One region of the Streptomyces sp. NBC_01707 genome, then DNA from elsewhere that is predicted to be linked to it. Evidence: riboswitches for the same ligand, from Rfam matches in the RefSeq annotation. Region 1 holds a riboswitch; the other holds the start of a gene.

Region 1 (7,113 bases):
GGGCGGTACTCGTCTACGAGCCGGTCGAGCCGGCCGAGTCCACCGACGGGGCGGCCGCCGACGAGACGGACGCCGACACCGACGCGCACGAAGGGGCGGACAAGTGACCGACGCTGCCGCGACTGGAGTATCGATGGAGTACCACCCGCAGCCGGCCCCGGGCACGGCCAGGCCCTGGGCCTTCCCCGCCCCCGAGCGCGGCGCCCTGCCCAACGGGCTCACGGTGCTGCGCTGCCACCGCCCCGGCCAGCAGGTCATCGCGGTCGAGATCTACCTCGTCGCCCCGCTGGACGCCGAACCCGAGGGCCTCGACGGTGTGGCCACGATCATGGCGCGGGCGCTGTCCGAAGGCACCGACAAGCACTCCGCGGAGGAGTTCGCAGCCGAGCTGGAGCGCTGCGGGGCCACTCTCGACGCGCACGCCGACCACCCCGGCGTCCGGGTCTCCCTCGAGGTCCCGGTCTCCCGGCTGGCCAAGGCGCTCGGTCTGGTCGCCGAGGCGCTGCGGGCACCCGCGTTCTCCGACAGCGAGATCGAGCGGCTGGTACGCAACCGGCTCGACGAGATCCCGCACGAGCAGGCCAACCCCGCCCGCCGCGCCGCAAAGCAGCTCTCCAAGGAGCTCTTCCCGGCCACCGCGCGGATGTCGCGCCCGCGCCAGGGCACCGAGGAGACGGTGGAGCGGATCGACTCCGCGGCCGTCCGCAGCTTCTACGAGGCGCATGTGCGCCCGTCCACCGCGACCGCCGTGGTCGTCGGTGACCTCACGGGCATCGATCTGGAGGCGTTGCTCGCCGACACCGTGGGCGACTGGTCCGGGAACAGTGCCGAGCACCGGCCGGCCCCGCCGATCACCGCCGACGACACCGGCCGGGTGGTCATCGTCGACCGTCCCGGAGCCGTGCAGACCCAGCTGCTGATCGGCCGGATCGGCGCCGACCGGCACGACAGCGTGTGGCCGGCCCAGGTCCTCGGCACGTACTGCCTGGGCGGCACGCTCACCTCCCGGCTGGACCGGGTGCTGCGTGAGGAGAAGGGCTACACGTACGGCGTGCGGGCCTTCGCGCAGGTCCTGCGGTCGTCGGCGCCGGACTCCGCCTCCGGGGCGACGGGCGCCGCGATGCTGGCCATCAGCGGTTCGGTGGACACGGAGTCCACCGGACCGGCGCTCGGCGACCTGTGGACGGTCCTCCGGACGCTGGCGGCCGAGGGCCTGACCGACGCCGAGCGCGAGACGGCGGTGCAGAACCTCGTGGGTGTCGCCCCGCTGAAGTTCGAGACGGCGGCCTCGGTCGCGGGCACGCTCGCCGACCAGGTCGAGCAGCATCTCCCGGACGACTACCAGGCGCAGCTGTACGCCCGTCTCGCCGAGACCGGCACGGTCGAGGCGACCGCGGCGGTGGTCAGCGCCTTCCCGGTGGACCGTCTGGTCACGATCCTCGTCGGCGACGCCGCGCAGATCGAGGAGCCGGTCCGGGCGCTGGGCATCGGTGAGGTGTCGGTCGTCACCGGCTGACGAATCGGATAGCCCATAGCGAGACAGAGGGAGACCCCGCGAGCCGATTCTCGCCGGGGTCTTCCCCTTTGTCCGTATTGCCCGATAACTGCCTGTGTGCCCTGTGGGATGTGCTACAAAGCGCCCTGTCCGTTTGGTGAATGAAAGTCCCCCCGCTTAGCGTCGGCAGCGCTGTCCGTCACCCGTATGCCGCATCCGCGGCGCCGGGCAGCTATCGCCGAGTCCCCGTCAGGCGCGAGCCTGGGGAGCCGGGGACCCACGCAGTCCCTGGGGTGAATCGGATGCCTGCGCGCCTCTTCAGGGGCCCGCGGATCCGTAGGAGACCTTCCTGCTCCGAACCCGTCAGCTAACCCGGTAGGCGAGAAGGAAGGAAAGGACCAGCCACCTCATGGCGTTCACCCGCCCCACCGGGAAGCACCGTGCCCCGAACCGTCTGACGCGCAAGAGCGCGCAGGTAACCGGCATCGCAGCTCTGGCCACCACCGGCGTCATCGGTGGGCTGGCCTCTCCGGCGCTCGCCGCCGGCACCGAAGCCCCCTCCGTCAGCGAGACCGGCCTGAACCAGGTCATCGCCATCGAGGGCACCCTCGCCGAGCAGGTGGCCACCCAGGCCGACGTGCAGAAGCACCAGGCCGAGGTCGCCGCCAAGGTGAAGGCTGCCGCGAAGGCGAAGGCCGATGCCAAGGCGAAGGCCGAAGCGAACGCCAAGGCCGCAGCCAAGGCCAAGGCCGAAGCCCGCGCGAAGGCGGCCCGTGAGATGAAGGCGCGCGCCGCCCGTTCCGCCGAGCGCACCCGCCTCGGTGCCTTCCAGCTCCCGGTCGCCGGTTCGTACGTCACCACCGGCTACAAGTCCAGTGGCTCCCTCTGGTCCTCCGGCCGCCACTCGGGCATCGACTTCCATGCCGCCTCCGGCAGCTCCGTCGTCGCCGTCGGCGCCGGCACGGTCGTCGAGGCCGGCTGGGGCGGCGCGTACGGCAACAACATCGTGCTCCGGATGACGGACGGCACGTACACCCAGTACGGCCATCTGTCGTCGATCGGTGTGTCGGTCGGCCAGAGCGTCGGCGCGGGCCAGCGGATCGGTTTCTCCGGCTCGACCGGCAACTCCACCGGACCGCACCTCCACTTCGAGGCCCGGACCACGCCGTCGTACGGCTCCGACATGGACCCCGTCGCGTACCTGCGCGCCCACGGCGTCACCGTCTGACCGACGCGGCACCGCCGAAGGCCCCGGCTTCCCGCCGGGGCCTTCGGCGTACCCGCACCGGCCCCCGCCGGAGACGCTCGCCGAACCGTCTTCGGACCAAAAGATATTCATGGATTTCGACCCGGCGTCGGAAATGCAGCCGCATTGCAATAGAGTCACAGAACAGGCGTCGATCGGCCGCGTTTCGCGGGGATTAAGGCGGAGGTTCGGACATGCGCATTCCGGCGCATTCGGTATGCACGGCAATCCGTGACGACATCGTCTCCGGTGTCTTCGAACGCGGCAGCAGACTCACCGAGGAACTGCTCGCACGCCGTTACGGGGTCTCCCGGGTCCCGGTACGGGAAGCGCTGCGCACCCTGGAGTCCGAGGGTTTCGTGGTCACCCGCCGGCACGCCGGCGCCTGTGTCGCCGAGCCCACCGAGCAGGAGGCCGCCGACCTGCTGGAGGTCCGGATGCTGCTGGAGCCACTGGGTGCGGCCCGTGCCGCGCAGCGCCGCACCGAGGCGCACCTCAAGGTTCTCCGTGGCCTGGTCAGGCTCGGTCAGGAGCGGGCCAGACGGGGTGAGGGCGAGGATCTGCGCTCGCTGGGCGGCTGGTTCCACGAAACGCTCGCCCAGGCCTCCGGCAGCCCCGGGCTCATCGCACTGCTGACCCAGCTCCGGCACAAGATCGCCTGGATGTACGCGGTCGAGCAGCCGGCCCGCCCCACCGATTCCTGGGCCGAGCACGGGGCCATCGTGGACGCGGTCGCGCGCGGTGACGCGGAACGGGCCAGGGCGCTGGCCGCTCAGCACGCCGAGCGCGCCACCGCCGCGCACCGGCTGCGGCGCGCGGACCGCATCCCCGGCCGGGACGCCGCCCCGCCGCGGCCCGGCCGGGTGAGAACTTCGCAACATGTCGTAAACACCGCGAGCGGCCGTCATTAACACATGCGCCGTATACAAAGAGATGCAATTCGGCGGGGCTTTGTTTCGGCTGCCCGAATTCACTCCGGAAATCTCGGAAACCGACTCGGGAGCGGACCGGTGATCGGCGCGACTCGCGAAAACGAAAGAGCCGCGGCTCCGGTCGACGGTGCCGCGGCTCTGCCGCAGAAATGCGTCCGGCTCGAACGGCCGGCGAGGTCCTGAATCAGACGGTCTCCGGGAGCTCGTCGAGCCCCTCCGCGACCAGCCTCGCCAGCCGGTCGAGTGCGGCCTCGGAGTCGTCCGCCTCGGAGGAGAGCACGATCTCCTCGCCGCCCTGCGCGCCGAGGCCGAGCACCGCGAGCATCGAAGCGGCGTTCACCGGGCTGCCGTCGGCCTTGGAGACCGTCACGGGGACGCCCGACGCCGTGGCGGCACGGACGAAGATGGAAGCGGGGCGGGCGTGCAGGCCCTCGGTCCAACCGACATTGACGCGGCGCTCAGCCATGGTTCTGCCCTTCACGAATCAATGGTTGTCTAGACCAGTCTCTCATGTGGTGCGCGATGTCCCGCCCGACCCGCGACCCGGTGCCGCAGCCCGTGCCGCAAGGCCGATCGGCCCTCTCAGACTGCCCCGGCCCCGAGCCGTACGCGACCGCTGACCGAGCCGTAGGCTTTGGCCATGCAGCCCACGCCGGAGCAGAGTCCGCATCACGCGTACCCCGACCACTGGGAAGCGGACGTCGTGCTCCGCGACGGTGGCACGGCCCGGATCAGGCCCATCACCACGGACGACGCCGAGCGGCTGGTCAGCTTCTACGAGCAGGTTTCTGACGAGTCGAAGTACTACCGGTTCTTCGCCCCTTATCCGCGGCTCTCCGCCAAGGACGTGCACCGCTTCACCCATCACGACTACGTCGACCGGGTGGGTCTCGCCGTCACGGTCGGCGGCGAGTTCATCGCCACCGTCCGCTACGACCGGATCGACGCGACCGGCCGGCCGGCCTCCGCCCCCGCCGACGAGGCCGAGGTCGCCTTCCTCGTCCAGGACGCCCACCAGGGCCGTGGCGTGGCGTCGGCGCTGCTGGAGCACATCGCCGCAGTGGCCCGCGAGCGCGGCATCCGGCGCTTCGCCGCCGAGGTGCTGCCCGCCAACAACAAGATGATCAAGGTGTTCCGGGACGCCGGATACACCCAGCAGCGCAGCTTCGAGGACGGCTCCGTCCACCTCACCCTCGACCTCGAACCGACTGCCGAGTCCCTCGCCGTCCAGCGCGCCCGTGAGCAGCGGGCGGAGGCGCGGTCGGTCCAGCGGCTGATCGCGCCGGGTTCGGTCGCCGTCATCGGCACCGGCCGTAACCCCGGCGGAGTGGGCCGCACGGTCCTGCGCAACCTCCTCGCTGCCGGATTCACCGGCCGCACGTACGCGGTGAACAGCGCGTTCGCCGCGGACCAGGACACGATCGACGGTGTTCCCGCGCACCGCTCCATCGGCGGGATCAGCGAACCGGTCGACCTCGCGGTCGTCGCCGTGCCCGCCGACCGGGTCCCGGAGGCCGTGACCGACTGCGGCGAGCACGGCGTCCAGGGCCTGGTCGTCCTCTCCGCCGGATACGCCGAGTGGGGGGCCGAAGGCAGGGAACGGCAACGCGAACTGGTGCGCCAGGCCCGCTCGTACGGCATGCGCATCATCGGTCCGAACGCCTTCGGCGTCATCAACAACTCCGACGCCGTACGGCTGAACGCCTCACTCGCCCCCGAATCGCCCGCGCCCGGACGCATCGGCCTGTTCACGCAGTCCGGCGCCATCGGCATCGCGTTGCTCTCCGGGCTCTACCGGCGTGGCGCCGGCCTGTCCACCTTCATCTCCGCGGGCAACCGCGCCGACATCTCGGGCAACGACTTCCTGCAGTACTGGTACGAGGACCCGGACACCGACGTCGCCCTGCTGTACCTCGAATCGATCGGCAATCCGCGCAAGTTCACCCGCCTCGCCCGACGCACCGCGGCGACGAAGCCCGTGGTCGTGGTGAAGGGCGCCCGGCACAGCGGCAGCACCCCACCGGGCCATGCGGTACCGGTCAGCCGGATCCCGGACGCGACGGTCTCCGCGCTCATGCGGCAGGCGGGCGTGATCCGCGTCGACACGGTGACGGAGATGGTCGACGCGGGCCTGCTCCTCGCCGACCAGCCCCTCCCGGCGGGTCCGCGGATCGCCATTCTCGGCAACTCCGAGTCCCTCGGCCTCCTCACGTACGACGCCTGCCTCGCCGAGGGGCTGCGCCCGAGGCCGCCCCGCGACCTCACCACGGCGGCCACCCCGCAGGACTTCCGGGACGCGCTGGCCGAGGCGCTCGCCGACAGCAACTGCGACGCGGTGGTCGTGACGGCGATCCCCTGGGTGGGGGAGAACGGCGAAGCGGAATCGGGTGAGGGCGAGGTCCTGGCGGCCGCCCTGCGCACCGCCGCGGCCACCGGTCCGGCCAAGCCGGTGGCCGTGGTCCATGTGGAGATCGGCGGCCTGGCCGAAGCGCTCGCCGCCGCCACGAGCACGGCCGCGGTGCCACCGGTGGCTCGTGCGTCCGCGCCGGCTGCCCCGGACGCTTCGGCTGCGCCGGCCCCTCGAACCGCCCCGCCGACCGCCCAGGCCGCGCCGCCGGCCGCCAGGACCGGGCCGTCCGTGTCGACCACCCCCGGCGACAGCCCCACGCAGCAGCGGTCCGACACGGACCCGGGCGACACCCCCGCCGTCCCCGTCCTCGGCCGGATCCCCGCCTACCCGGCGGCCGAGCGTGCCGTGCGCGCTCTGGCCGAGGCCGTGAAGTACGCCCAATGGCGGCGGCAGGCCGCCGTACCCGGGAAGGTGCCCGAGTTCCTCGACGACACCATCGACGAGGCAGGCGCCGCCGCGCGTATCGACGCGCTCCTCGGGTCCGACCCCGACCCGCGCGGCCGCTCGCTCGGTCACGACGAGGCGTGCGAGCTCCTGGGCCGCTACGGCATCACCGTACGACCGACGCTCCCGGCCCCCGACCCGGACGCCGCCGTCGCGGCGGCGGCCCGGCTCGGCTATCCGGTCGCGCTCAAGACCACCGCACCCCACCTGCGTCACCGCGCAGACCTCGGCGGCGTCCGGCTGGACCTTGCCAACGAGGCCGCGCTGCGCCGGGCCTACGGCGAGCTGACCGACCTGCTCGGCAAGCCCACCGAGCTCCAGCCCGTCGTCCAGTCCATGGCACCGCGCGGGGTGGACACCGTCGTACGGGCCACGATCGACCCGGCCGCGGGTGCCGTCCTCTCCTTCGGGCTGGCCGGCGCGCCCTCCGAACTTCTCGGCGACACCGCCCACCGCCTCGTGCCGGCCACCGACCGCGACGCAGCCGAGCTGATCCGGTCCATTCGGGCGGCGCCGGTCCTCTTCGGCTGGCGTGGCTCGGCGCCCGTCGACTCCGCGGCGCTCGAGGAGCTGCTGCTGCGGGTGT
Region 2 (7,113 bases), 5.7 Mb from region 1:
GACGGGCTTGAGCCGCACCGGAAGGCGGTGCGCGGGCGCATGCGGTGGGGTGGGCAGGGGTGAATGCGGCGGCGCGGGACGCGGAATCGAAGGTCAGCAAGCCCGACGGAAGGCAGCAGGGGTCGTGCCCAGCTTGGCGCGCATCACGCGTGTCAGGTGCTCCTGATGGGAGAAGCCGCAGTGGGCGGCCAGGTCGGCGATGGGCAGCGTCGTGGTGCGCAGCAGCCGACGTGCGTGGTCCAGCCGCAGTTGGAGCAGGAACTGGTGGGGCGACTTACCCGTGCTGGCTCTGAACTGCCTGCTGAACTGGCTCGCGCTCAGACCGGTGGCCGAGGCCAGCTCGGCGACGGGCAGCGGCTCGGAGATCCGTGTCTCCATCAACTCACGTGCCGACATGAGCTGTCGGCTCGTCAGTCCTGACGACGCGCTCTCGCGGTCCACGGGTCGGCCGGCCGCGTGTGCCCGGGCGAGCCGAGCTGCGAGTGTGCCCACGAGGTGATCCACATAGGTACGGGCGGATGGCTCCCGGAGCCGCACGACGCCGTCCAGTGCCAGGACGAGTTGCTCGATCAGCGGATCGGAGCTGCCCAGCTCCTCGGCGAGTTCCACCGTCGCGCCCTCACCGTGCGCTTCCTGCAGGACCGAGTCGCTGAGATACAGGTGGACGGTGTCGAGTCCTCCTTGGAGTTCCACGTCCAGCGCGCGGCCCGCGGGGTGGAGGAAGATGCCCCCGGCCGGAATCAGCTGGGCCCGCATCGACCGGCTGATGCGACGCCGGACGGTCACCGGGCCGCCCAGGTGCAGGATCAAAAGGTGGGTGGGCGCAGCCTCGAATGTCGCGTGATACGGCTGTTCCCGCTGGGTGGAGACGTAGACGTGCTCCCAGCCCAGTCCTGAGCTGGTGCGCTCGGGGCTCACCCCTGGTCGGCGCAGGATGCCGGTGGTGTCGAGGAGTCCCAGCTCAGGCATGGTTTCGCCGGAGGTCGAAAGTCCCATGCGATTCTCCCGTGCGGTCCGCGCCGTATCACTTTTATTGAATGTTGGATCATTGTGATGTATTCCCCGCCGGGCCGCCAGCGCCTGCCCAGTGACCCGGTCGGCCCTCGGCGAGTGTCCGCCGAGTCGCGCAGGTCACCCGTCGGCGGTGGCCCGCCCGACCCGAGACCCGGCATCAGCGCCCCTGATCACCTCTCGCGTGCTGAGCCGCGTGTGCAGGCCGGCAACGGCAACAGGTGAGGGGTGGAGTGCGCCCCGCCCCTCACCTGGTCGACCTCCGGCCGGACCAGGTCGGCGCCACGCGGATCCGTGCGCTGTCCTGGAGTGCCCCGACCGTCGCTCAGCAGCTCACAGGCTTCGTCCAGGAGCACTCGAGGTCGGTACGCCCGGACTGCTCATCCCTGGCAGTGGGCGCATCGGTCGACGGCCGGTCGGACCGGGCCGCACCCTGCGGCTGCTGTGCGCCCTTCACGCTGTAGCCGGCGAGCGCCGCTCCGACCGCATCCTCGATGTCCTTGACCGAGCTCGCGACGTAGTTGTTGCTGACGAAGCTGAAGACGAGCTTCCGGCCGTCGGCGTCCGTGACATAGCCGGAGAGCCCCGACACGCCGGTCAGCGAACCGGTCTTGCCGTGCAGATTGCCCGCAGCCGAGGTCCCGCACATGCGGGAGCGCAGCGTTCCACCGGTCATCCGGTCGGACACGCAGGCGATCGGCAGGGCGTCGTACCACTCCTCGAACCACGGTTGATGGCGTGCGGCGACCAGCAGTTCGGCGAACTGCTCGGTGGACACCACGTCCATCCTCGACAGGCCGGAGCCGTCCATCTGACGCAGGTCGGAGGGGTCCAGTCCGAGGGTACGCAGGTGGTCGGCGATCGCCGACAGCCCGGCCGACCAGGTGCCGCTGCCCTTCACCTCGTATCCGATGGTCTTGACCAGCACCTCGGCATGGTTGTTGTTGGACAGCTTCAGAAACGGCGTCAGCAGGTCCTTCAGCGGCATCGACGGATGGGAGGCCAGAGTGGAGGCACCTTGCGGAACGGCCTTGCCCAGCACCGTCCCTCGGGTCACCTTCACTCCGTGTGCGGCCAGCGCGTCCGCGAAGACGGCGGCCGCGTATCCGGTGGGTTCCCAGACACTGGTCCATGACGTGGCGGGTGTGCTCTCGACGGGGATCTTGCCGCTGACCACGATGGTGTTGCTGCCGTGCGTGCGATCGACGGTGATCGCACGACTTCCACCGGCGGCGACCGTGGTGGCACGGTTGTCGATGTGGACGTAGTCGTTCGACGGGGTGACCTTCACCCTGGGCGCATCGCCGGGCGCGGAGCCCGGGGTCACCGAGAGGAGCACGGTGCCCGCGTCGTAGTCGGTGTCCGGGGCCACCGTCAGCGGAGAGATCTGCGACGAGTAATAGGCGGACTCGTCGTCGGACGCCCAGGACGCGCCGAGCCGGCTGCTGTCGAACCGGGTGTCGTCGGCGACCAGTCGGCCGGTGATCCGGCGGATTCCCGATGCGGCGACCGTGGCGGCCAGTCGGTCGTAGTCCTCGGCCAGCATCGTGGGGTCGCCGGTGCCGCGAAGATAAAGATCACCCTGGACCACGGACCCGTGGCGGGAACCGTCCGCGAGTACATCGGTGCTGTAGCGGTAGTCGGGACCGAGCAGCGCCATGGCCGCGGTCGACGTCAGAAGCTTGGTACTGGATGCGGGTACCAGACGGCCGCCGCCGTTGCGTTGATAGAGCGTCTGCCCGGTTTCGGCGTCGCTGACGACGACTCCGACCTGGGCGCCGTCCAGCCGGGTGTCGCTGAGAATGTGGTCGAGGGTCTGCGACAGGCCGGGCACCGGGGAGTCCGCCCCGGCCGGGACTCCTGAGGTGGCGGTGAGAGCCAGGCTCGCGGCGACGGCCCAGAGCAAGGCCCGATGGCGGAATCTTCGATGAATCGTTGGCATGCGCATGGAAAGAGATCATCAGGCATCTGGATCCTCGGCGGAAGGGGTACGTCGTTCGGATCTGGGGGCAACCGGGCCGGGGGGCCAAGGGTTGGCGGTGGGGTCGGAGTCGTACTCCTGTCCGCAACCGGTACGGCTTTCTGTTTGCATCGAACATGGTGGATCTGGAGGGCATCTGATCAGAGTTCAGGTGACATCGGCTGATTCAATCGATTCGGAATGGAACGTGTCCCGACTCCGTCACGAGGCGCCTGATGCGCAACGTAATTCTTGCCGGGCCGATTCGATTGCGAGGGCCGCGCAAGGTGGTGACACATCAGATGTCGATGGGTGCACGCGAGCTCATACCGACGTGCGGGGGACGACTCGACATGACGTTTCGTGCGATGAATCGGTCGAGTTGGGCAGGATTGTGGGTGGCAGGAATGGAGCGATGGAATGTTCGCCCTCGACTCCGTTGCCCCTTCTCCTCTTCCAGCGATCGCAGTATCAACGTAAGGCGACGAGCGGGGCGTTGCCCCATTTCTCCGGAGGAGGCGTGCGCACCACTGGTTCCGACGCTCAGGACGAGGCCGGATTCGCATGAGCAGCCGAGGATTTGACTGTCGTCAACGGCTGTTCCGCAAGGATGAGCAATGGGCTCGCCGCATTGCTTCGGCCTGCCGTGTGACCGATTCCTGAATCCTCCCCGAACCGGACGGGTCCGAGGGGTACTCGTTTGAAGAGGGCGAAGAGAGGGCGCGTGCGGGGCGCGCCCGCATCGCCGAGAGGCTGGAGAAGATCTATCCGGCAGCCTTCGGAGGCTACGTCGGGTTCATCCGGCCCGACCGTCTCGGCCGCCGGCTGAGCGATGGCGATCATGCCGCGTACCGTCCGGACGGCCGGTACGCGGCAAGGCGGTGGCCGGGCGACGATCGCGCGGCGAGAGCGGCACGGTGATCAGCGCCGCGGGCTCTCCATCGCCACGACTTCCCTCGTGCTGCCGGACGGTCCCGGGAGGTCGGCGGGCATCTCTGCGCACTGTGGCGGCCGCGCCGACGGCGTACGGCACCTCCTGCGCCCGCCGGGACCGCCGTTCTGCGCCCGCCGGGACCGCCGTTCTGCGCCCGCCGGGACCGCCGTTCTGCGCCCGCCGGGACCGCCGTTCTGCCTGCGCCTGCGCGCCCGGGCCGGTGGGCGACCACTGGTGCGCCGCGGCTGGCGGAGCACGTCACGCGCGCTGCGGCATCCGCTCTCACCTCACGCGGAGGACGGCTTTCCCGACGAGTCGAAGGCCCCTCACCCGCCCACCGATGTCTTAAATGTCGGAATTTTGGCAATCGAGGGGAATGGCGGCCTTTGCTGATGAATGCATGACTCGCACGACTCGAGCTCTGCCTGCCGGGCAAATCGCCCTTTTCGGGCCTAGTGGCGAGAGTCACTTTCCGGGCCCGCGGATGCGACGGCGTACCGCTCGGTTCCCTGCCACGCCAAGAAATTTGGCTTCGCGGGCGGGTGTGGAGTGCGGATAATTCCCCGACTCGATCTTGTAAATGAATTGTGATCGAAAAGTGGGGGCTTGTTCAGGTCGGAGTTTCTCGCTTACGGTCACCGTCAATCCGGATGGAACGCCTAATCCTGCCGCCATCCGGTAATCCGACCACTCACGTACGGCAGGAGCGGGGGACCCAGGTAAGCAGCCGATCCGGTTTCTGGAACGGCTAGGGGTGAAGTCGTATTCCCATACGGCCAGGCAACTCCAGCCTGAACCCGACAGCTCACCTCGTAGGCGACGGAGAGGAATGCGCCATGCCCGCAACGGGTAACCACCGTCGTCGTAAGTCCGGTTCGCTGACTCGCGGTTTCATCACCGTGACCGCGGGCGGAGCCGCTCTCGCACTTCCTGTGATCGGTGCGACCACTGCTTCGGCAGCGCCGGTGCAGTCCGTCGCCACCGTCGCAAAGACCGTGGCGCCCGCTGCGGCCCCTGCCAAGGGAATTGCCGCCGCGAAGGCCACGCCCTCCGTCTATTCCGTGATAGCCGGTGACACGCTTTACAAGATCGCCGTCGGGCACGCGGTGAGTGGCGGCTGGCAGCAGCTGTACCAGGACAATCGCGAGGTCATCGGAGCCGACCCCGCCGTGATCCACCCGGGCATGAAGCTGACCATCGGCGCCAAGGCCGCGGCGCCTGCCGAGACCAAGCCGGCCGCGAGCCCTTCCACTCCTGCCCCCGCCGGGACCGTGACGTACACGAACGACCTCGACGGCTGGATCAAGGAGTCGCTGGCCGTCATGGCGCAGCACGGCATCCCCGGCAGCTACGACGGTATCCACCGCAACATCATCCGCGAGTCGTCGGGCAACCCCAAGGCCATCAACAACTGGGACTCGAACGCCGCCAAGGGCACGCCGTCCAAGGGGCTCCTGCAGGTCATCGACCCCACGTTCAAGGCCTACCACGTGTCCGGTACGTCGATGGACATCTACGACCCGGTCGCCAACATCACGGCTGCGTGCAACTACGCCGCGGCCAAGTACGGTTCGATCGACAACGTGTTCGGGGCGTACTGACACCCGGTCGTGTTGATGCCGGTCGAGGTGTGACGGGTGGCGAGGGTCCGACAGGGCCTCGCCACCCGTTCCCGTTCTCTGCCCGATCGGGGGCATGGCCCGGTTACGACCGAAACTCCGGTGTCGTCGTGGTGATCCCGGGAGGCGCCTCCGGGGCGGGACCCGGTCTGCTTGCTCAAGACGGTCCGTGGTGTCGAAGATCGTCTGCAGGTCGTCCCGCGATGCTTCGTCGGCGGGGCGATCGCGAACTGGTGGCCGGGGCGGGCCGACTGTGCGCTGATGCATGGCGTGCCCCGGTCGGGCGCAAGTTACTCAAGGGTATGTAGTGACTTGCCACGCAAACGGCAGTAGAACCAGTTTCACTCTGTCGAGAGTGAGGCGTGTCACATGAGTGACTCTACCATGCATGATGAAGGCCCCAAGGGCGTTTCCCGTCGAAGATTCCTCACAGGAACTGGTTCTATTTTAGGCGCCGTGGCCCTCGCGGGTCACAGCACCCCGGCTCAGGCCGGGGCCGGCTCCGCAGCCGCTCCGATCGACTCCGGGGCCCATGTCCCGGCCCTCGTGATCGGCACCGGGTACGGCGGATCCGTCGCCGCTCTGCGTCTCGCCCAGTCGGGCGTCGACGTGCACATGATCGAAATGGGCATGGCCTGGGACACCGCCGGCCCGGACGGCAAGATCTTCGCCAACACGACCTCCCCGGACAGTCGGTCGTACTGGCTGCGCACCAGGACCAAGCAGCCGCTCAGCAACTTCCTCGGCTTCCCCATCGACAAGGACGTCACCCGCAGCACGGGGATCCTCGACGCCGAGGAGTTCAGCGGGATCACGGTGTACCAGGGCCGCGGCGTCGGTGGCGGCTCGCTGGTCAACGGTGGCATGGCCGTCACCCCCAAGCGGGAGAACTTCGGAGCCGTACTCCCGTCGGTGGACGCCGACGAGATGTACGGGATCTACTATCCGCGCGCCAATGCCGGCCTCGGCGTCGGCACCATCGATCCCGCCTGGTTCGAGACCGCTGCCTGCTACCAGTACGCCCGGGTCGGGCGTAAGCACGCCCAGCGTGCCGGCTTCCCGTTCGTCTTCGTGCCCACGGTGTACGACTGGGACTACATGAAGCAGGAAGAGGCCGGAACCGTACCCAGGTCGGCGCTGGCCGGCGAGATCCTGTACGGCAACAACTACGGCAAGAAGTCGCTGCAGAAGACGTACATCGACCGGATCAGGGCCACCGGCAGGGTCGTCATCTCGCCGCTGCACAAGGTCACTTCGGTCGCACCGGCGACAGGTGGCGGCTACACGGTGGTCATCGACCAGCTCGACACCCGCGGTGCCACCACGGCCACCAAGACGGTGACTGCGGACCGGGTGTTCTTCGCGGCCGGCAGCGTGGGCACCAGCAAGCTGCTGGTCAAGCTGAAGGCCACCGGCGCGCTCCCTGGACTGAACAGCGAGATCGGCAAAGGGTGGGGTGACAACGGCAACGTCATGTGCGGCCGGGCCAACCACCTGTGGGACCCGACCGGAAGCCTCCAGGCTTCCATCCCCACAGGGGGTATCGACAACTGGGCCGCCGGTGGCGCGTTCGCCGAGGTCGCCCCGCT

What was found. A riboswitch is a leader RNA that binds a small molecule or an ion and turns the genes downstream of it on or off. The one in region 1 is predicted to bind cyclic di-AMP.
Positions count from the first base shown of each region.
Region 2: it holds a riboswitch for cyclic di-AMP, as region 1 does, so the genes downstream of both, OG963_RS38595 (transglycosylase SLT domain-containing protein) here and OG963_RS13255 (M23 family metallopeptidase) in region 1, are expected to answer to the same signal.

Region 1 is NZ_CP109190.1:2,966,716-2,973,828, reverse strand. Features, by position in the region: gene OG963_RS13265 (pitrilysin family protein) at 1-107, shown strand, start outside; gene OG963_RS13260 (pitrilysin family protein) at 134-1,516, shown strand; cyclic di-AMP (ydaO/yuaA leader) riboswitch at 1,722-1,892, shown strand; gene OG963_RS13255 (M23 family metallopeptidase) at 1,905-2,723, shown strand; gene OG963_RS13250 (GntR family transcriptional regulator) at 2,936-3,652, shown strand; gene OG963_RS13245 (HPr family phosphocarrier protein) at 3,858-4,139, opposite strand; gene OG963_RS13240 (GNAT family N-acetyltransferase) at 4,314-7,113, shown strand, end outside.
Region 2 is NZ_CP109190.1:8,622,518-8,629,630, forward strand. Features, by position in the region: gene OG963_RS38585 (AraC family transcriptional regulator) at 94-996, opposite strand; gene dacB (D-alanyl-D-alanine carboxypeptidase/D-alanyl-D-alanine-endopeptidase) at 1,337-2,959, opposite strand; cyclic di-AMP (ydaO/yuaA leader) riboswitch at 4,552-4,737, shown strand; gene OG963_RS38595 (transglycosylase SLT domain-containing protein) at 4,742-5,506, shown strand; gene OG963_RS38600 (GMC oxidoreductase) at 5,894-7,113, shown strand, end outside.